DNA from 2 places in the Virgibacillus ainsalahensis genome. Region 2 is predicted to be linked to the other one. Evidence: predicted binding sites of a transcription regulator. Region 2 holds the regulator's gene; the other holds the start of a gene.
What was found. The regulator CtsR, encoded in region 2, represses protease genes until heat stress. The targets are predictions, from matches to a motif close to ATGGTCAATAAAGGTCAAACA.
Positions count from the first base shown of each region.

Region 1: the regulator CtsR is predicted to act here: its motif matches at 2,927-2,947, upstream of ACZ427_RS13375 (ATP-dependent Clp protease ATP-binding subunit).

Region 1 covers NZ_AP043943.1:2,719,761-2,731,407, forward strand. The annotation lists gene ACZ427_RS13370 (ComEC/Rec2 family competence protein) at 1-353, opposite strand, end outside; gene ACZ427_RS13375 (ATP-dependent Clp protease ATP-binding subunit) at 592-2,733, opposite strand; gene mbcS (acyl-CoA synthetase MbcS) at 3,101-4,678, opposite strand; gene pdaA (delta-lactam-biosynthetic de-N-acetylase) at 4,847-5,638, opposite strand; gene ACZ427_RS13390 (Na+/H+ antiporter family protein) at 5,793-7,103, opposite strand; gene ACZ427_RS13395 (YfkD family protein) at 7,234-8,034, opposite strand; gene ACZ427_RS13400 (OsmC family protein) at 8,115-8,507, opposite strand; gene ACZ427_RS13405 (MFS transporter) at 8,655-9,818, shown strand; gene ACZ427_RS13410 (amino acid ABC transporter permease) at 9,870-10,553, opposite strand; gene ACZ427_RS13415 (transporter substrate-binding domain-containing protein) at 10,567-11,457, opposite strand; gene ACZ427_RS13420 (transporter substrate-binding domain-containing protein) at 11,517-11,647, opposite strand, start outside.
Region 2 covers NZ_AP043943.1:3,405,462-3,417,108, forward strand. The annotation lists gene cysS (cysteine--tRNA ligase) at 1-213, opposite strand, end outside; gene cysE (serine O-acetyltransferase) at 203-862, opposite strand; T-box leader at 924-1,136, opposite strand; gene gltX (glutamate--tRNA ligase) at 1,183-2,652, opposite strand; gene ACZ427_RS16905 (PIN/TRAM domain-containing protein) at 2,834-3,937, opposite strand; gene radA (DNA repair protein RadA) at 4,121-5,494, opposite strand; gene clpC (ATP-dependent protease ATP-binding subunit ClpC) at 5,675-8,101, opposite strand; gene ACZ427_RS16920 (protein arginine kinase) at 8,119-9,183, opposite strand; gene ACZ427_RS16925 (UvrB/UvrC motif-containing protein) at 9,190-9,726, opposite strand; gene ACZ427_RS16930 (CtsR family transcriptional regulator) at 9,740-10,207, opposite strand; gene ACZ427_RS16935 (MgtC/SapB family protein) at 10,384-11,037, opposite strand; partial or broken gene ACZ427_RS16940 (transposase) at 11,422-11,620, opposite strand.

The DNA of each region.
Region 1 (11,647 bases), 690 kb from region 2:
GTTGTATGGAGTTTACCAGTATCCAGCACCTGATCGATATGAAAAGACTTCATTACTTGGGGGAGACCGCCGATATGGTCAATGTCCGGATGTGTCGCTACTAAAAGATCGATTTTGTCGATTTTAAGCTTTTCAAGATAACTTACTACTTTATCTCCTGCATCGGGCGGCCCACCGTCAATGAGAATGTTTTTATCATGTGGAGTTTGAATCAACATACTGTCTCCTTGTCCGACATCAATAAAGTGAACCAGCATTTCAGGCTGGCGTTCACCTTGAACCACCTGTACTGGTGTATAAATGGAAAAGGAAATAATTAATACAATTACCGGGAAAATTTTCAAACGTCGCATAGGATACATCCTTTATTTCGGGGTATCCCTTAGTTTTTAACAGATTGACGTTAATTATGAATGATTAAGAAATAAATTTATGATCCATTATACGATTCATTTATCTGCCTTAAATGCGAGCGTTCATGCTTATTTCTGTGCAGTTTCTTTATTTAAAAGCTTACCCGTGAATCATTTTCCATTATATTAGAAAAAGGTCTCGCCGACATTGCCAGCGAGACCCTTTCATTTATCTCTTCTATGCTTTTTCAACTACAATTTTTTCATTAACTACATCAACTTCTACTTTGTTAACAGATTCTTCTTCCAGAATTAAATCGGTAAGCTGATCCTCAATTTTGTCCTGGATAACTCTGCGTAAAGGTCTTGCACCGAAGCGCTTATCATAGCCAAGTTTTACTAATTCTCGTTTTGCCTCATCTGTTATGGTAATATTAATCTCATTCTCTTCAATGGTTTCTTGAAGTTCAGTAAGCATCAAATCAACAATTTCAATCAGATTGTCTTCAGACAGTTCATTGAAGTTAATAATGGAATCAAAACGGTTCAGAAATTCAGGCTTAAAGTAATCACTTAAGTTGTCCAATGTGGATACAGATTCATGTTTATCGCTATTGAAACCTACATTCACAGTTTTCACACCTGTTCCTGCGTTACTTGTCATGATAATAACTGTTTCCTTAAAGCTTACTGTACGCCCATGTGAATCCGTCAAGTGACCATCTTCCATAATTTGCAGGAACATATTTTGTACGTCCGGATGCGCTTTTTCAACTTCATCAAGCAAAATGATGTTATAAGGATTGTGACGTACTTTTTCGGTTAATTGCCCAGCCTCTTCGTGTCCTACATATCCCGGTGGTGAACCAATAATTTTAGAAACGGTGTGTTTTTCCATATACTCACTCATATCAAGACGAATAAGTGAATCGCGTGAACCAAATAGCTCCTCAGCAAGTGCTTTGGTCAATTCTGTTTTACCAACACCGGTTGGCCCGACAAATAGGAAGGAACCAATTGGGCGGTATTTAGATTTCAGACCTGCACGGCTGCGTCGGATTGCTTTAGCAACTTTACCTACTGCTTCGTGCTGACCGATTACTTTAGCACCAAGATTGTCTCCGATATCGCGCATTTTTTTCTGTTCATCTGCTTGCAGCTTCGTAACAGGAATGCCCGTTTTTTCTTCTACTATCAATTGGATATCAGATACTTCTACATCAATAACCTGCTCTTCGTCTTTTGCTTTTTCCAACTGTTTTTGCAGCTGAATTTCCTGATATCTAAGGTTGGCTGCTTTTTCATAATCTTCCAGTTCTGCAGCTTCTTCTTTTTCCCTCACAATTTCATCCAAATGCTGTTGGATGGAATTGGAGTCTTTTTCCGCATTGGAAAGATTCAAGCGTGATCCCACTTCGTCCATCAGGTCAATAGCTTTATCCGGCAGGAAACGATCCTGGATGTAACGGTTTGACAGTGTTACGAAAGCATGAATTGCTTCGTCGGAGTAGCGGACTTCATGGAAGTTTTCATAACGGTCTTTAATGCCGTGTAAAACAAGTTCCGCTTCTTCCAGTGTAGGTTCTTTTACAATGATTGGCTGGAGACGGCGTTCCAATGCTGCGTCTTTTTCTATTTGACGGTACTCTTTCAATGTTGTGGCACCAATAATTTGCAATTCACCACGTGCCAGTGCGGGTTTCAGAATATTTCCGGCATCCATTTGCGAGCTTTCAGCAGTACCTGCACCAACCAATTGATGAATTTCGTCAACGAAAAGGATTACTTCTTCACGTTCCTGTAATTCGCTAATCAGTTGTTTCATGCGTTCTTCGAATTGACCTCGCATGCTGGTATTCGCTACTAAAGAAGCAACATCCAGTAGGTAAACTTCTTTATTCATTAATTTCGCAGGTACGCTTCCCTCTATTATTTTAACTGCCAGTCCCTCTGCAATCGCTGTTTTACCAACACCTGGCTCACCAATTAATACCGGATTGTTCTTGTTTCTTCTATTTAAAGTTTCAATAACACGTTTTACTTCATTGTCCCTGCCGATCACAGGATCAATTTGGCCAGATTTAGCTGAATCTGTTACATTTTTGCCTAATTGGTCTAGTAAACCATTTCCTTTATTACCTTTTCGCTGCTTTGTTTTTGTTCCAGTCTGGTTTGAGCCATTTCCTTGAGAAAAGTTATTGGAAAATGCTTCACTTGCATTACCAAACGGGGATTTTGAAAAGAAATCATTTGAATTCATCATTTGCCCCTGGATTTCCTGGAAGCATTCATTACAAAGATGCACTTGCATTTTTTGGTTATTAATATTCATTGCTAAATTCACATTCGCTTGATTTACACCACAATTTTGACATTGCATATTCTATTCCTCCTTGAGGTAGTTATTCTCTATTTTATTTAGTTTGACTTTGACTATCTTTGACCTTTACTTTATTATAAATCCACATTTATTAGCATGCAAATGTTTTGCTTGAAGAGATTTTCGCTAATCAATGTGGTTTTTACTAATAGGTCAAATCAAAAGAAGTTTGTGCTCAAGTAGCAGCACCTTCAGTTTGACTATCTTTGACCTTATGATTTTATTATACTCTGACCATCTTTGACTTTCAAGTGTTTTGTGCAATTTTTTTATAAAAATTATAGTTATAAACCGCAGCCCCATACCTTTGAGAAAACAGCCATAAAAAAGATGAGACTATGTAAAAGTCCCACCTGAATTTTATATATTACTGTTTTGACTTTTCCTTTTGTCTCAGTTCAATTCGTCTGATCTTCCCTGAGGTGGTTTTTGGTAGTTCATCCATAAACTCAATTTGCCTCGGATATTTATAGGGAGCTGTCAGTGATTTCACATGATCCTGTAGGTCTTTAGGTAAATCTGGATTGTCTTGATTCACATTTTCCTTCAATACGATAAATGCCTTTACGATACTTCCCCTGGTTTCATCAGGACTTGCCACTACTGCACATTCCTGCACATACGGATGTTTAACTAGTGCATCCTCTACTTCAAATGGTCCAATGGTATAACCGGAGCTGATGATGATATCATCCTTACGACCTTCAAACCAGAAATAACCGTCTTCATCTTTTTTAGCTTGATCACCAGTAATATAGTACGCTCCAATACGAGACATTTTTGTTCGTTCCATATCCTTGTAATATTCCCTGAATAATGCCGGGCTATCGATCTTAACTGCGATATCACCGACCTCATTTGCAGGAAGCGGCTTTCCTTCTTCATCAATAATCTCTACCTCATTGCCTGGAGTTGGTTTGCCCATGGAACCTGGTTTTACCTTCATATTCTCCATCACACCAAGAAGCAGTGTGTTTTCTGTTTGTCCATAACCATCCCTTACTATGATGTCAAAATACCTTTGGAATGTATCAATTACTTCCACATTCAATGGTTCCCCAGCTGAAACGGCACTGTGAAGCTTTGGCAATTGATAGTCTCCCAGATTATCAACCTTAGCCATAATCCGATATTCTGTCGGTGTACAACATAATACATTAATCTCTTCATCCTGCAGAAGGCTTAAATATGTTTTCGGGTCAAATTTTCCATTATAGATAAAACCTGTTGCTCCTGAACCAAGCACAGATAAAAACGGACTCCATATCCATTTTTGCCAACCCGGGCCTGCGGTTGCCCATACTTTGTCCCCTTCTTTGATGGAAAGCCAGTTTTTGGGCGCAGTCTGCAAATGCGCATAGCCCCATCCATGTGTATGTACTACACCTTTTGGATTACCTGTTGTTCCTGAAGTATATGGAAGAAATGCGATATCGTCCCGTGTTGTATCTGCCATTTCCAATTCATCAGATACATCCTTTTTCAACTCATCAAGGAAAGACCACTCTTTAACCGGTCCTCCTACTGTATATTTTATCAATTGATCATATTCATGAATATCCTTAAACTGATCAACAAAAGGATAATAACTTACAATTCCTTTTACTTCTCCATGGCTTATCCGATATTGCAGATCTTTTGTTTTAAGCATCTCAGAGCTTGGTATGATAATGATTCCTGTTTTTAAAGCTGCAAGGTATACCTCATATACATCAATAAATCTTGGTATCATTACTAGTAGCTTATCTCCTCTTTTTAAACCATTATCAAGAAAAACGTTTCCAATTCTGTTTATATTTTCCACTAAGTCAACATAAGATATTTCTTTTGACTGGCCGGCTTCATCCTGCCAAATCAATGCTTTTTTGTCTGGATCTGTTGCGTAACGCTCCATTTCCATCACTATATTATAATCTTTTGGAGCAATCAAATCTTCCCTTTTCATTCCTTTCACTCCCCATACGCGTTTGCAATTAAGTATATCAAAAGTTAAGAAAATTTTAAATAAATATAAGGGGTCTGATCCTCGGTTACAATATCCAGTGAAGAATTGAAATTTCTCGCTGGATATTACAGTTAAACGAGGGATCAGACCCTTTTGGACTGTCCATACTTATAATCCATAAATTCCTTCTGGCAGCCTGTCTTCCAATACAAGATCATCCAGACTCTTAAAATTGTATCCCTGGTCTTTCAATTCTGAAATCAAATGCTCTAGTGCCTTTGCATTATCAGATGATACGGTGTGAAGCAGTACAATTGCCCCCGGATGAATTTGGTTCATGATTTGATCAAATGCATATTCCCAACCCTTTTGCTTATTCGTTTCCCAATCAATGAATGCCAACGACCAAAAAACGTGGATATAGCCTAATTCATTTGACCATTCCAATGTTTGCTCATTAAACATTCCTCTAGGCGGGCGGAGATATTTTAACTCCTTCTGGTCGGAAACATCTGCAACTGCCTCTTCCAGGGTTTCCAATTCCTGCTGCATTGTTTCTTTTGAAACCGTTGAAAAATCCGGATGATGGTAAGAATGATTTCCTATAATATGTCCTTCATCCACCATTCTAGCAATCAGATCCGGTTCACTATCAACATAGTGCCCTGTCACAAAAAAAGTCGCAGGTACTTCTTCTTTTTTTAAAACATCCAATATACCTTCTGTATAACCTTCCTCATAGCCATTATCAAAGGTCAGATAAATATTTTTTTCTCCGGAAAGGTCTGCATAGTAGGCTCCATACTTTTCAAGTAATGCCTGATAACTTCCAATGTCGGGCACTTGATGATCTGTATTTTTTTTAAATCCCCACCCATATCCTGTGGCAGTTGCCGGCTCAAGAAAACCAAAAGAAAAGATAAGAATAACGATGATTGATACTGCAGCATTTTTTTGCATAAACAACCCACCTGTTTTTATCTTACCTTTTCCTTTTATCTTCTATATTATTCATTTAGGCTATCGTAATTTTGTTGCTTTTTACTCTTGCAGTTGAAATAAAATGTGACGTATCTGCTAGGTTGATTGCCGCAGTGCGGAAACCAACCTTCATTTATAGTACGATAGCTGCTAACCACCCAAATATAAATAACGGGATATTATAATGGATAAATGTCGGGACAACGGTATCCCAAATGTGATGATGTTTGCCATCAGCATTTAAGCCTGATGTCGGCCCGAGGGTACTATCAGAAGCTGGTGATCCGGCATCCCCAAGCGCTCCAGCCGTACCAATTAAAGCGGCAGTTGCGACAGGTGAAAACCCGGCAGCCATACAAATTGGAACATATAATGCAGCTAGAATTGGGACCGTTCCAAAAGATGAACCAATCCCCAGAGTTACAACTAAACCAACAAGTAATAATATAAAAGCAATCATTGCCTTATTATCACCTAAGAACCCGGAAGATACTTCGACAAGGGCATCAACTGAACCGGTTTCTGTTAAAACATTTCCATATCCGGAAGCAACCAGCATTACAAATGCAATGGTTCCCATCATACCGATACCTTCTGAGACAATTCGATCACCACTTTTGAACGGAACTACAATGAAAGCAAACATTAATACAAGTCCAGTTAAAGCTCCCAGAATTAAACTTTCTGTTATGATTTGCACAATTAATGCCCCAAGAATTGCAACAATGGTAAACATATGATTTTTATTAAATGAAACTTCTTCTGCCTCTGATGTAACAAGAGATGACTCTATTCCGCCTGCACCTGGTATAGCTTCACGATCTTTTCGATATGTGAAAAATATTGCCACAAGCAGTCCGACAACCATCCCCAAACCAGGGAGAAGCATTGCCATCGCCGTATCTCCAACTGTTACTGCAGTACCATTCTCATTCATACTGTCAACAATAGTATTATGGAAAATAAGGCCGAATCCAGCTGGAATCATCACATATGGTGCCTTCAGACCGAATGTCAGTGCAGTAGCTACAGCCCGACGATCCAGACGCATGTTATCAAAAAGCTTTAATAACGGTGGAATTAAAATTGGTATAAATGCAATATGAACTGGTACCAGATTTTGTGAAAGTGATGCTACCCCGGCTATCGCCAACAGCATCATTGTCTTCTTTCCTGTCAGTACCTTTATCAGGTAATTTACTAAAATACCTGTGATCCCCGTATAGCTGATAGCGACAGCAAAAGCTCCAAGCAAAATATAGCTTAATGCTGTATTCGCCTGTCCTCCCATGCCATTTACCAGCATTTCAATTGAATCTATGAATGACAATCCTGCCATTAACCCTGCGGTCAGTGCTGCAGCTATGATGGCAATAATCACATTTACCCTTGACAGACTAAGTATTGTCATAACCAGAACGGAAACGACCACAATCCATTCCATATATATTCCCCTCTCTATAGCGATACCTGATGATTTTATCTTTAATACTTCACCATGATAAAGCATTAAAGCATAAAAATCAACCTTAATATTAAAAAACCCTGCAACAAAGTCACAGGGCTTTTTTTGGCTATTTTAATTGAAAAGAGAAAGAAGTATGATCTTGAATTGGAATCCATGCACCGATTCCCTGTTTGGTTACATTTTTAATAACGATGGCTTTTTTAGAGCCTTTTAATTCGATATATACTTCTCCAAATGTTACTTGTCCTTTTTCATTCACAGCTGGGGCATATGCTTTTAATTCCCCATTTTTAGTTTCAGGAACATTATAGGCATTATCTTTTTTCGTATTTTTCCCAATGGTTGTATTATAGGATAGGGGAAGCTCTGTCTTGGCTTTTGATTTTAGTAGCATCATTGTTTTTACATTTTCAGGATTTGCGATTTTGTTGGTAAGTGCTCCTTTAACTTCTTTTTGTTCCTGCTGTACATAGTTCATTTTCTGGTTATCGTTTCCGCCAAGATTATTAAGTTCATTTGTGTTAATATGCTGGTACTCCCAATTAATCGTTGTTTCTGTTGATTGATAATTCAGCGGCCATCTTCCCAAATACACCATTCCCCTATAGCCAATTGCAATCGGAGACGGCTTTAGGGTTGATTCATTCAGTAATTTGATTAATTCAGGGTTTTCAACCGGTGTTTTTATTTTATCAATCAACTCTTGTGTTAATTCGCTTGGTTCAACAACTTCCTGGTCCTCTGAAGCGTTTGGAAATGTATTTTCTTTGGAGATTGTTAATACATGACTGGGAATATCATAGTCTCCTTTTGATGACTCTTTTTCATCACTGTGACCAGGTATCGGAAATACAAAACAAAAAGCAAATACAATTAATGCAATAGCATAATTTTTCCTCTTATTCATGTGTGCCATTCCTTTCCTTTTTCCATAGTTTTTTCTGACACATGAATTTTATACGAAGATTTCATTTAATCTTCTTTATTCTAGTGGCTCAATTCAATTGTTTCAATACTCTCCTCAATCTTAATACTATCTTCCACAGAGCGAATCATGGAACAATTTTTTCGTGCAATTTCTAAGTTTTTATAAAGTTTCTCCGGGTCAAGCCGATAACCTTTTATCGTGAATTTTAACGAAATACGTTCAATACGGTTTGCTTCTTCAGGATTTCTTACAATATCAGCTGAAATAACCATATCTTCCACTTCGGCACGTTGTTTATTCAAAATTTTCCGGAATACGGAACCGCTGCAGCCTGCAATGGATGCTACCATCAACTGAAATGGGCGAAATCCATATTCTTCGTTTCCTGAAATGCTTAATTCATTGTAATCCAAATCGGTTCGTATACCTTTTTCTTTTAAATAAAATTCCATCTAGTACCCCTCCGTTTCTTTCGACTTACTAGTATATTTCCATTAATGGTTTACTTTAATCTTTTTCTCGGCTGGTAATGCAGAATATTTGCCCTTATAATACCAATTAGGTTGGATATGTAATATAAAACGAATGGATGAACAATAATGGTTTCTGCTAAAAAACGATTTTGGATTTTAATAGCGCTTGTTTCAGTTTCGGGGTTTTCACAAGGAATGTTACTACCATTACTTGCAATTATTCTGGAGCAAAATGGGATTTCTTCCTCTGTTAACGGTCTTCATGCAACTGGATTATATATTGGTGTCCTCTTAGCTTCTCCCTTTATGGAAAAGCCTATGCGAAAGTTTGGCTTTAAACCAATTATCATTTTCGGAGGAATGCTTGTATTTATTTCATTAGCTTTATTTCCATTTTGGGAGGCCCTATGGTTTTGGTTTATTTTGCGCATAACTGTTGGTATTGGCGACCAAATGCTTCATTTTGGCACACAAACATGGATTACAACAACCGCTACTAAAGAAACAAGAGGCAGAAGCATCGCTTATTATGGAATGTTTTTCGGGTTGGGTTTTGCCCTGGGGCCATTAATGACGCGCTTATTATCTGTTAATGAAGCTCTGCCATTTTTAGTTTCAGCAGGACTTAGCATGCTTGTCTGGTCTACCATGCTGTTTGTTCGAAATAGCTGGCCGAAGCAAGAAATCGAAACAACCAGCAGAACAAATTCGATTGGCCGGTTTTGGCACGCTGGAAAAATAGCTTGGGTAGCTCTTCTGCCCGGGTTTGGTTATGGATTTCTGGAAGCTTCCCTGCACAGTATCTTTCCAATTTACGGGATGCGAATCGGTCATGATGTAGATATCCTGTCCCTCATTGTCCCCTGTTTTGCTGCGGGCAGTCTTATCACACAATTGCCATTGGGAATTTTAAGTGACCGATATGGAAGAAGAGCAACTCTCCTTTCCATATTGATTGCCGGAACAATCTGCTTTGTGCTTGCAGCAGGTTTTGAAACATCGGTAATTGCTTTATTTATACTATTTACACTAGCCGGGATGTTTGTCGGCTCTCTTTTTTCTCTGGGTATCTCCTATATGACCGATATGCTTCCAGGAGAATTGTTACCGGCTGGCAATCTGATGGTGGGGATTACTTTTAGTATTGGGAGTATAAGTGGACCCTTTCTCGGCGGGTTATATGTGGAAGCATTTCCGGGAGTTTCATTCTTTTATTTAATTGTTGCAGTACTGCTTGTGATAATAGCTGCAATTTTCTTACGTAAAGAAAAACACGCTGATGCCGTATAATAAGTTGATAGGCTGTCTCAAAGAATCAACTTCTTTGAAGACAGCCTATTTTTATACATATTTACTATATCTGTTTTCCAACCGATCCTGCATAAATCCAATCAGGATACATATCGGCCAGTAAATCAATGCAACAAGCACATACATTGTCATTGCGTCAAACTCTCTTCCGGCTACGATTTGTGTTTTCTGAAAAAGTTCAGGCACTGTAATAACCGCTGCAAGCGATGTGGCCTTTACAATATCCATGAACACATTGGTTAGTGGAGGAATTGCAATTCTTGTTGCCTGTGGCAGGATTATCTTACGTAACGCTGTCCAATAACCTATATTCAAAGCCGTTGCCGATTCCCATTGACCATTATCAATACTATTTAATGATGAACGATCGATTTCAGCGATGTATGCCGCACTATTTAAGCCAAACCCCAGGATCGCCGCAGTAATAGCTGTGAATTCTATGCCGACAATAGGTAATCCAAAATATAAAATAAACAAAAAAACAAGCATTGGAGTTCCTCGCATAAATGATATATACAGTCGCGCCGGCCAACGAAGGATACTTTTTTTTGAACCTCTGGCTAATGCAAGGAATAATCCCAGACCTAAACCTATCAGCATTCCTGCGATTGAGATGATAAGGGTCATTGGCAATCCTTCCAGAATAAAAGGGAGGCTCTCCAATGCGAGTTCTATGTTAAACAAACCACCAAAGTCAAAACCATTGAAGTTCATTACTCAAGTCTCCTTAAAGGTCTAAGCCTTCGATCTCCTCAATTTCCTCTTCCGGTTCCTGTGAAGCGTCTTCTTCATAAAATTCTATGGCAAGCTCAGAAAGTGTGCCATCTTCACGCATCTCATTTAGTGCATTATTTATTTCTTCTGTCATTGTATCCGCACCTTCTGGTATAACAACAGCCTGTTCCGTAGGGTGGAATTTCAGATCGGGATGTAGATGGATATCAAATTCAGGAAATCCTCCAACACCGAATTTCGTTAAAAAGTAGTCATTAATGACAACATCCGTTCTCGCTCGATGCACATCACCCAAGTAGGCTTCATTCGGAGCATTTCCATATGTAATTACCTCCGCACCATAGTGTTCTGCAATTTGGCTATAAATTGTCGTTGCTCCGCCACCGGCTTTTTTTCCTTCTAAATCTTCCAATGACTCAATCCCTGAATTATCTTCTTCTCGAACAGCCATTGTAGTGTAAGAATATTTATATGGTTCACTGAAGTTAAATTCTTCTTTTCGTTTATCTGTTGCCTCGATATCATTTGCCGCAACATCAATTCTACCACTTTGAACTGCTGGAAGCATACTGTCAATCCCCATAATTTCAAACGAAATATCTAATTCCAGACGATCAGCAACTTCTCGCATTACTTCAACATCATAACCGGTTAACTGGTCTTCACTTTCTTCTTCTCCATCATAATAAGAAGCAGCAATTAACGTACCAGAAGTTCCAACAACAAGTTCACCAGCATCCTGGACTTCTTCCCATCTTTCATCTGAAGCACTTTCCTCTGTTTCACCGCCCGTACTTTCCTCTTCAGAAGTACCACATGCACTTAGTAGAGCAATCGATATAAACAAAACAAATAACATATTAATTTTTTTCAATTTTTTCATCTCCCTTGTTATATAAAAAAACAATGCTCTAGTTCTCTATTAGCTACCATTTATTCTACTCACAAATCCAGGCCCTCGATTTGTTGAATTTCTCCTTCAGGCTTCTGTGATGCATCTTCTTCAAAGAACTGTACTGCAAGTTCAGACAGTGTTCCATCATCACGCATTTCATTCAATGCATTATTTATTT
Region 2 (11,647 bases):
GACATCGGTGAAATTTAGTACGTAATCAACCGTAAATCCCTTATATTCCAGGTACCTCCGTACAGAATCAAAGACGATCGCCGGGCGGGCGTTTCCGATATGAATATAGTTATACACGGTCGGTCCGCATACATACATCTTCACTTTTCCCTCTTCCAATGTCTGAAAATCTTCTTTTTGACGTGTTAATGTGTTATAGACTTTAATCGACATATTGCTTACCCTCTTCCATCTTAGCAATTTCAGCTTTTAGTTGATCAATTTCCACTTGTAGTTGTGCACAACGGTCCGCAACAGGGTCTGGGATTTTATGATGATCCAAATCTCTTCTTACTTTTTCCCCGTTCTGCTTCACGACTTTCCCGGGAATTCCAACAACTGTGGCGTGGGCAGGAACGTCCTTAAGTACGACTGAGCCACCGCCAACTTTTGCGCTCTCGCCAACCGTTATAGAGCCAAGTATTTTTGCTCCGGTAGAAATGAGTGCATTATCCTCAATCGTTGGATGGCGTTTTCCCTTTTCATTCCCTGTACCTCCCAAAGTCACACCTTGAAAAACAGTTACATTATCTCCGATTTCGCAGGTCTCTCCGATGACGACACCCATTCCATGGTCTATAAAGAAGCGCCGCCCGATTTTCGCGCCCGGATGGATTTCAATCCCTGTGAAAAAGCGGCTGACCTGTGAGATAACCCGTGCAATAAAAAACAAATTTTTCTTATAGAAAGCATGAGCTACCCGGTGTGACCAAATCGCATGCAAGCCGGAATATGTTAAACATACTTCAATATACGTCCTTGCTGCCGGATCCTGTTCAAACACAACATCCATATCTTCCTTCATTCGCTTGAATATCCCCATTGGTTTCAACCTCCCCCTATTAAATATTTACTATAAAAAAAGCGTCTCTGTGTATATGCTACACAGAGACGCTTCCAAGCGCGGTTCCACTCTGTTTGAGGGGACTCCCCCCAACTTTTGCTCTCATAACGGAAGAGTTCCGCCGTTATGTACTACATTTCCATAACGGACTCGAAGGGGCACTTCAAAAACAATGCTTAAAATCACTCGCAGCAATTGTGATTCTCTCTGGGTAAGTCATATGTTTTTTACTTTTCCTTGTTAACGTTCTATATTTATATATTCTTACTATATTACATTTCTAGGCTGATGTGAATAAATTAAGCTCCCAATTGTTTTAAAACCTTATCCAATCTCGCCAAAATAACATCTTTACCCAAAAGCTCGATTGCCAGTGGAAGCTCTGGACCATGGGCTTGTCCAGTTGTAGCAACACGGATTGGCATGAACAGTTTTTTACCGCGATGCCCTGTTTCCTTTTGTGTTGCTTTAAACTGTGCTTTGATTGAATCCTTGGTGAAGTCATCCAAGTGGATTAATTTATCAGTGAATACCTGCAATACTTCAGGAACCTGCTCCTGCTGTAGTACATCCATGGCGCCCTCATCCAATGCGAGCTCTTCATTGAAGAAAAGCTCTGTCAGTTCGACAATTTCAGCCCCAAAACGCAGTTGTTCTCTATATAAAGTAATTACCTTCTCTGCCCATTCCCGACTTTCTTCATCCATATCTTCAGGTAACCTGCCTGCTTCAATCAAATGCGGCATAGCAAGATCAATTACTTTTTCAAGATCGGATGCTTTGATATATTCATTGTTCATCCATTTTAATTTATGACGGTCAAAAATGGCAGCAGATGTTGACAAACGTTCCGGATCAAAGATTTCAATCAGTTTTTCTTTATCAAAAATTTCCTCTTCGCCAACTGGTGACCAGCCCAATAATGTAATAAAATTAAATAATGCTTCCGGTAAATAACCCAGGTTACGATATTGTTCAATGAATTGCAGGATATGTTCATCACGCTTGCTTAGTTTTTTACGTTCTTCATTTAAAATCAGCGTCATATGGCCATATTTCGGGGGAACCAAACCAAACGCTTCGTAGACCATCATCTGTTTTGGAGTATTGGAAATATGCTCCTCCCCACGAAGAACATGACTGATTTCCATCAGATGATCATCTATTGCAACAGCAAAATTGTATGTTGGCATCCCATTTTTCTTTACAATGACCCAATCACCGAAATCACTTGATTCAAACGTAATATTTCCACGGACAATATCATTGAATGTGAACGTATGATTAGCAGGGACCCGCATACGAATACTAGGCTTGCGTCCTTCAGCTTCAAATTGGGCAATTTCTTCAGATGTTAAATTGCTATGTGCTCCAGCGTATTTTGGAACTTCTCCGTTGGCACGCTGCTTTTCACGTTCGGCCTCAAGCTCTTCCTCGGTCATATAACATTTATATGCCAAGTCTTTTTCAAGTAATTCATCCACATATTTATTGTATAGTTCCAGTCGTTCAGTTTGACGATACGGACCATAATCGCCGCCAACGTCAGCCCCTTCATCCCATTTGATACCTAACCAATTAAGAAATTTCATCTGGCTTTCTTCTCCGCCTTCAACATTTCTTTTATCATCTGTATCCTCTATGCGAATGATAAATTTCCCGTCAAAATGTTTGGCATATAAATAATTAAAAAGTGCTGTGCGCGCATTACCGATATGCAAATGGCCTGTTGGACTTGGTGCATAACGTACACGAACTTCTTTGGTCATGGTGTTACCCCTTTCGTTTATAATTAGAGAACCTTGTTTATCTTAAAAGCATTAACCGTTCGCCTTTGCCCGAACTTATACAGTAAGAAGGTCTAACCCATTCTTAACTGCTCAGAAAAAGTGATAACAATCATCATGTTATCACTTTTTTATACAGTATCCTCTATAAGTTATACCTTTTTTATTGCGCTTTTTCAAGTAATTTTGGTTTTGCAAAAATCATTCGGCCAGCGGATGTTTGCAAGACACTTGTAATTAGTACCTCAATTGTTTTGCCGATATAATTTCTGCCTTCTTCCACAACAATCATCGTACCGTCATCCAAATAAGCAATTCCCTGGTTTTGTTCTTTCCCATCCTTAATTACTTGAACGACTAATTCTTCGCCAGGAAGAACAACCGGTTTAACAGCATTGGCAAGATCGTTAATATTTAAAACCGGTACACCTTGAAGATCACACACTTTATTTAAATTAAAATCATTTGTCACAACAATTCCATCTGAAACCTTTGCCAGCTTTATCAGCTTGCTGTCAACTTCATGAATGTCCTCGAAGTCACCTTCATAGATCTCTACCTCGACAGGCAATTCCTTTTGAATCCGGTTAAGTACATCCAGCCCGCGACGACCTCTGTTACGCTTTAATGCATCAGAAGAGTCGGCAATATGCTGCAGTTCGCCTAATACAAACTGCGGAATTACAATGGTTCCTTCCAGAAAGTTTGTCTGGCAAATATCAGCAATCCGGCCATCAATAATCACACTGGTGTCCAATATTTTTGCCTTTGGTATATAATCTGTTTTTGCACTTTCTGTACTGTCAGCAGGTTTACGTTTTTCCCGTTCTTTTTTATTGATATTTAATAAATTCACAAATTCATCCCTGCGTCTGAACCCGACCTGGAAACCGAAATATCCCAGTAAAATCATAATAAACAATGGCAGTACCTGTGAAACTACCTCGATATTAATATCCTGGAGTGGCATATTGACAAAATAGGCAATAACCAGCCCAAGGATTAATCCCACACTGCCAAAAAATAAATCAACTGCCGGAAGTTTTATCAATGCATCCTCGACCCATCTGAGGAAACCGACAATGTAGCCTGCAAGCCAATAGGAAAGAAGAAAGAAAATAATTGCTCCGATTATCATACCCAGATAAGGGGATGCGACCCAGCTTGCATTTGTAATATCTAATAAGTTAATAATATATGGGATATATAAATACCCAACGGTACCACCTAAAACAATAAAAAATAAATGAACAATCTTTTTTAACACCACTGTCACCTCCTAACCTTATTATTACCTTTTGAAACTAAAAATAACCTTCTATTATTAAGAAAATCCTATTAAATCAACTAAATCATAGCACAAGGTGTGTCAACTATCAATTTGTTAAACGTTAAATTTTATCACAAACAATTTATAATAGCAATTGATTCACCAGAATTCCAGATAGTGCTATCTGGCTAAACCGGTATCCAGTGCCTCCTGTACCGTATTCACGCCAACGACCTGGATATTATCTGGAATCTTCCAGCCATCGAGGTTTTTCTGGGGGCAAATAACCCGTTTAAAACCTAACTTAGCCGCTTCCTGAACACGTTGTTCGATACGGGAGACACGTCTTATTTCCCCTGTCAGCCCGACTTCCCCGATAAAAATATCCTCCGGCTGTGTTGGTTGATCACGGAAACTCGAAGCAATACTGATGGCGATTGCCAAATCAATAGCAGGTTCATCAAGTTTCACACCGCCTGCTACTTTAATATATGCATCCTGGTTCTGAAGCATTAATCCAACCCGCTTCTCCAAAACCGCCATTAACAGAGGAACACGGCCATTATCAATGCCTGTAGCCATCCGGCGTGGATTTCCAAAACTGGTAGGTGATATCAATGCCTGAATTTCCACAAGCACCGGCCTTGTACCCTCCATGGAAGCAACCACCGTAGATCCGGAAGCCCCTTGTGAACGTTCCTCCAAAAATATTTCCGAGGGGTTCATAACTTCTTTCAAACCCTCTTCCTTCATTTCAAAAATCCCCATTTCATTTGTGCTTCCGAAACGATTTTTGACACTGCGCACAATGCGGAAGGTGTGATGCCTTTCCCCTTCGAAATAAAGCACCGCATCAACCATATGCTCTAATAGCCTCGGTCCTGCGATTGCACCCTCTTTCGTTACATGGCCAACAATGAAAATCGGAATACCATTTGTTTTTGCTATCCTCATTAGTTCACTTGTACACTCACGAACCTGTGATACACTTCCCGGTGCGCTGGAAACCTCATCCCGGAAGATGGTCTGAATGGAGTCGATGACAACAAAGGATGGTTTAACTTCCTCAATTTGTTTTGCAATATCGAATAAATTTGTTTCAGCAAATACATACAATAAATCTGCTTTAACGTTCAGGCGATCTGCACGGAGTTTTGTCTGACGTGTCGATTCCTCTCCTGATATATATAATACAGGGAGCTGCTTTTCAGCGAGCTGTGAAGATATTTGCAACAGCAGGGTCGATTTTCCAATACCTGGGTCTCCGCCGATTAAAACAAGAGAACCTGGTACAATTCCACCACCAAGCACCCGGTTGAATTCCGTCATCTTTGTCGTTACCCGCGGTTCTTTCTGTGATTCAATGGCAGTGATTTTCTCAGGCCTGCTTACAGTTGTCGCACCGCCTCCAACTGGACGCATATTACGAACATTTGATGCCTCGATTTCTTCGACCAGCGTATTCCAGTTATTACATCCTGGACATTTACCCATCCATTTAGCTGACTCATAACCGCAATCCTGGCATACATACTTATGTTTACGTTTAGCCAAAACTTTCTACCCCTTCACTTATATATTATATAAAATTTCGGAGGCTGGCAGGTTACAGCCTCCTATCAATTCATATAAAAATTTACACAGACATGCCACAATTCTCAGAAGAATAAAGCGAAAAGCTAGAAGATGATTTTCTTCTAGCTTTGTAAACCACCTGCAGCTTTCATACGCTTTTTATGGAAGTACAATAAATTCCCCTTTGTTATTCAAACCGATTTTAACTTTTTCGCCTTTTGTAATTGTTTCTTTCAGAAGTTCTTCAGACAGCAGATCTTCAACATTTTTCTGAATCGATCTGCGCAATGGGCGGGCCCCATATTCCGGATTAAATCCTTCATTTGCAATCTTTTCTATCGCTTTGTCAGTTAATGAGAATTCAATGTCCTGACCTTTCAGGCGTTTCTTCAATTCCTCGACCATCAGTGTAACAATGCTCTTCATGTGTTTTCTCTCTAGAGAATGGAAAACAATGGTCTCATCAACACGGTTCAGGAACTCCGGACGGAAAGCCTTTTTCAATTCTTCCAAGACCTTAGAACGCATATCCTTATAGTCCTGATTTTCATCACCAAGATTAAATCCGACATGTTTGTTACGGCGAAGTTCACTTGCCCCAACATTTGATGTCATGATAAGAACCGTATTGCGGAAATCTACGACGCGTCCTTTTGAATCCGTCAACCTTCCATCTTCTAAGACCTGCAGTAAAATATTGAAAACTTCCGGATGTGCTTTTTCAATTTCATCAAGCAAAACGACGGAATATGGCTTTGTACGAACTTTCTCCGTCAGCTGGCCACCTTCTTCATGACCAACATATCCTGGAGGTGAACCAACCAGACGGGAGGTGGAATGTTTCTCCATGTATTCTGACATATCAACACGAATCATTGCCTCTTCATCGCCGAACATGGATTCTGCCAAGGCGCGGGCCAGTTCTGTTTTACCGACACCAGTTGGACCAAGGAAGATAAATGAACCAATCGGACGTTTCGGATCTTTTAATCCGGCACGGGCACGACGAATAGCTTTGGATATTGCATCAACAGCTTCTTCCTGACCAATTACCCGGTTATGCAACGTCTCTTCCATGTTTAACAGGCGGTCGCTTTCATCTTTTGTAAGTCTTGAAACCGGCACTCCCGTCCAAATGGATACAACGCTCGCAATGTCCTCTACGGTTACTTCTGAATCTGTTTGGCCCTGTTTTTCTTTCCATTTCTTTTTCGTTTCTTCCAACTCTTCACGTAATCGCTGCTCCGAATCACGTAACGATGCAGCTTTTTCGAATTCCTGGCTTTGTACAGAAGCATCTTTTTCCTTACGTACATCATCCAGCTTCTGTTCCAGTTCCTTTAGATTCGGTGGAACTGTATAGGAACGCAGGCGTACTTTTGACCCGGCTTCATCAATCAGGTCAATTGCCTTATCCGGCAGGAAACGATCTGTAATGTAGCGGTTGGATAGATGTGCTGCCGCTTCAATTGCATCATCCGTAATCGTTACACGGTGGTGTGCCTCATAGCGATCACGCAAGCCGGCCAAAATTTGCACCGTTTCATCCAATGTCGGTTCATCTACTTGAATCGGCTGGAATCTGCGCTCTAGCGCCGCATCTTTTTCAATGTATTTACGGTACTCATCCATTGTTGTTGCACCAATACATTGCAATTCCCCACGTGCCAGAGATGGTTTTAGAATATTTGATGCATCAATTGCACCTTCTGCACCACCTGCACCAATTAGTGTGTGCAATTCATCAATGAAGAGCATAATATTTCCTGCCTGACGGATTTCCTCCATCACTTTTTTCAAACGGTCTTCAAATTCACCACGGTATTTCGTGCCAGCTACCACGGTTCCCATATCCAGGGTCATGACACGTTTATCCCTTAGTGTTTCCGGTACTTCATTATCAATGATCTGCTGTGCCAATCCCTCTGCCACGGCAGTTTTACCAACACCAGGTTCACCAACCAAAACAGGGTTGTTCTTCGTCCGGCGGCTTAACACCTGGATCACTCGCTCAATTTCTTTGCTTCGACCAATGACCGGATCAATTTTACCTTCTTTTGCAATAACGGTTAAATCTCTTGCCAATGAATCAAGTGTCGGTGTATTTGCATTGGATTGCTGTCCGCGGCCTTGGCGTCCACTCTGGGATTCATTGCTTCCAAGCAGCTGAAGCACCTGTTGCCTTGCTTTATTCAAGCTAACACCCAGATTATTTAGTACACGGGCGGCAACACCTTCCCCTTCACGGATAAGCCCTAGAAGGATATGCTCTGTTCCCACATAAGAATGACCCAGTTTTCTTGCTTCATCCTGAGACAGTTCCACAACTTTTTTTGCTCTTGGTGTGTAATGAATCGATTGCATCGGTTGCTTTCCAACACCGATTAACTCCTCAACTTCTTCCTGAATCTTTTGCACCTCTACTCCTAGCGATTGCAGGGCTTTTGCTGCAATACCTTCCCCTTCGCGAACAAGTCCTAAGAGAATATGTTCGGTACCAATATTATTATGGCCGAGTCGGACTGCTTCCTCTTGAGATAAAGCTAATACCTTCTGTGCTCTTTCTGTAAATCTTCCAAACATCATATACTATTTCCTCCAATCTATTTCTCTAATTGTAATCGTTCACGGATCAGTGACGCCCGAAGTACATCGCGTTCATTTGCAGAGAGTGTCTTGGATGCATAATGTTGCAGGAATCCCGGCTGGGTAAGGATTACTAATTCATTAAGTATATTTCTGGATACGTTTTTTATAAGGCCTAAATCAATACCCATCCGAACATTCGATAAACAAATTGCTGCTTCTTTCGATTCGATGATTCTGCTATGTTCCAGAACCCCGTAAGAGCGATAAATGCGATCCTCTATTTTGGTAGGGGATTGTTCCATCAGACTGTCCCTGGCATTTCTTTCATGTGCTATTAATTGTTTCACAACACTTTGTAAATCTCCAACGATATCCTCTTCTGATTTTCCGAGGGTAATCTGATTGGAAATCTGAAATATATTTCCCAGTGCTTCACTGCCTTCTCCATAAATCCCCCGGACAACAAGACCAAGCTGGTTAATAGCCGGAATCATTCGATTGAGTTGTTTTGTTATCGCCAATGCAGGGAGGTGCATCATAACAGAAGCCCTCATTCCTGTACCAACATTTGTTGGACAGCTCGTCAAGTATCCCCTTGTTTCATCAAAAGCATAATCAATTTTCTCCTCCAGCCAATCGTCCAGCTCGAAGGCTTTATCCAATGCTTCCGACAATTGAAATCCAGGAAAGTAAAGCTGCAGACGAATATGATCTTCTTCGTTAACCATAACCGATACCTGTTCGTTTTTAGAAATAATCACTGCTGAAGCTTGCGTTTTCTTTGCCAAATGTGGACTGATTAAATGCTTCTCAACCAACACACGTTTCTCGACAGTAGTTAATTCCTTGATTGAAATAAACGAAAGATCTTCATAGTCCTGAAAAGACTGATGTTCGTATTCCTCTCTGAAAAAGTTGCGGATTTCTTCCAGACTTTCCTGATCTGCAAGAATAGGGTATGAAACATCAGAAAAATTTCGGGCTAAACGGATGCGGCTGCTTAACACAATATCACTGTCCGGTCCCTCTTCACGCATCCATGGGCTGATTGCTTCCTTCATGAATTGCTGTAATGTCACGGATTGTCACCTGCTTCCATCTTCATTTTCATTTTTCAATGCTTTAATCTTATCCCTTACTTTGGCTGCTTCCTCAAATGCTTCCTCTTCGATTAGCCCCTGAAGTTCCTCTTTATAGCTGGCAAGCTGCTTTTTCTTTTTTAAATCGCCCCCCTGGCGTTTGGGGATTTTCCCGGAATGCTGGGTGTTCCCGGAATGCACCCGGCGAAAAATCGGATCAAGTTTTGAAGCGAATGTGTCGTAACAGGATGCACAGCCAAATTTTCCAACACGCTGAAACTCTGAAAATGTCATTTCACATTGTGGGCATTGCAATTCCTTACCTTGCTTAAATGTATTATTTTGCTGATTATCTACAAGTGCAGAATCGAAATTAAAGAAATCTGCCAGAAGATTGTGAAGGGAGTATGTCTCATCCGGTGAAGACATATAGCCTTTTTCCTTTGCACAAACACCGCACACATGTACAGTGGTTTTGCTGCCATTGACAACCTTGGTAAGGTGCAGTGTAGCCGGCCGCTTTTGACATTCCTGACATTCCATGCAATTTGCCTCCTTACTTATTTAGATATTTTAATGTGGAAAGCATCGCAGTCAGAACACGAGCGCGAACCTCATCCCTCAGTGGCAATTGAAATGCTAACGTCGTTCGGTCAACCGCACTTAAAATAATTTTTGCTTCCCGTTCGGTTACCAATTTCTCTTCCAAAAGACGTTCAATAACATTAATGGCCGAAGCTTGAGTCACGGTAGGATTTATCATTTCTATAATTTCATCAATAAGTTCAGATTTTTCCTGATGAATCACCCTCATAATTCGGATGTAGCCGCCGCCTCCACGCTTACTCTCTACTATATACCCTTTTTCCACAGTAAAACGCGTCTTAATCACATAATTGATTTGCGAGGGGACACACTGAAACTGATCAGCAATTTCGCTGCGCTTAATCTCTATGGCATTTTGCCCTTCTGTTTGTAAAATCTTCTTCAAATATTGCTCAATCACATCTGAAATATTACTCATTGGGCGTCCCTACCTCCTATTCCAATCACCCTTTGACTTTGACTATCTTTGACTATATTTTTATTATACGTCAAAATTGCCAAGATGCAAATACAAAGTTCTATGTACAGTTTAGACAAAAAGTGAAAAGAAAAAACCTTACAGCATATTTTATGTGTAAGGTCTTGGATGGTATTTTAGCTGAGTTCTGAAATATTTATGACGTGTTCAACTTTGGATATCCTTTCGAACAGGGAAACTTGCTCTGTCATCGGTACACTATCCATTTTTATAAAAATTTTTCTGTTATTATTTTCCGATTTAACAATCTCTACATTTTTAATTGTTAAATTATATGATTCAATCACTGCAATGATTTCACTTATTTCCAAATCCACAGAAGCTATAATTTCAATTAAGTTAGAGGAATTCACCTTGGTAAACAGCTTTTCAAAGTTGTTGAGAAAGACCAGACTAATTAAGATAATAAACGTGGTAAATAAAGCTGCGCCATACATCCCCGCGCCAACGACCAGCCCTATCCCTGCAACCGTCCAAATAGAAGCTGCAGTCGTTAATCCACGGATCGTTCCGCCATAGACTATTATCGTACCTGCTCCGAGAAAACCAATTCCGCTGATAACATAGGAAGGAATTCTTGCCGGGTCAAAACGTACATTATCATATTGTACTATAAATGCCTCAAAACCGAAGATAGATAATAACATCATTAAACAAGCTCCAACACCAACAAGAATATGGGTGCGAAAACCAGCTGAGTGATTGTTCATTTCACGTTCAAAACCAATTACTCCAGATAAAACCAAGGCAATCAGTATACGTATTATCATCACATCAATGTCTTCACTGAATATTTGATCGATATATGCCTTCAATTTCCGCATCTCCTTTTAAAGGTAATCACATTCCTTTTTAATAAGTTTTAAAACCATTATAGCCTAAACTAACTTTCATACTAAATATATGATTATCGAAAAGATTTATTAAAGATAGGAATTAAAATACTTCTTGTCGCGTGATTTAAAACCATTATTCTAATTAGTCTTTTGTAAAGTTTGTTGTTTTGCATGAAGACCGTAAAAGAAAATATTTGGTATCAGCAGCATTTTCCTTACGTCTAAGAAAAATGTAGAGCTCGACTTTTTGGTTCATTGTCAAAAGTGGTGTTGGAAAATGGCTTCCACCATCTTTTTTTGATTTATGCTAAGTTCATTTTATAACCTCTTGTTGCTACAGAATTTATTTCTCATTCGATTAAAGCTCTTAATCCCGAATGAATTATGCTTTAACACCTTTATCGTGTTAACCCCCTCTATATACTGTTATTAAAAGGATACTAAACGATTGTAAGATCTTTATTTTCCAACGTTGAAAGGTTTCCCTGACGCGATGAAACGCTTCTATTTTTGAACGTTTCATTGATCTTCCATCTTTCTATTA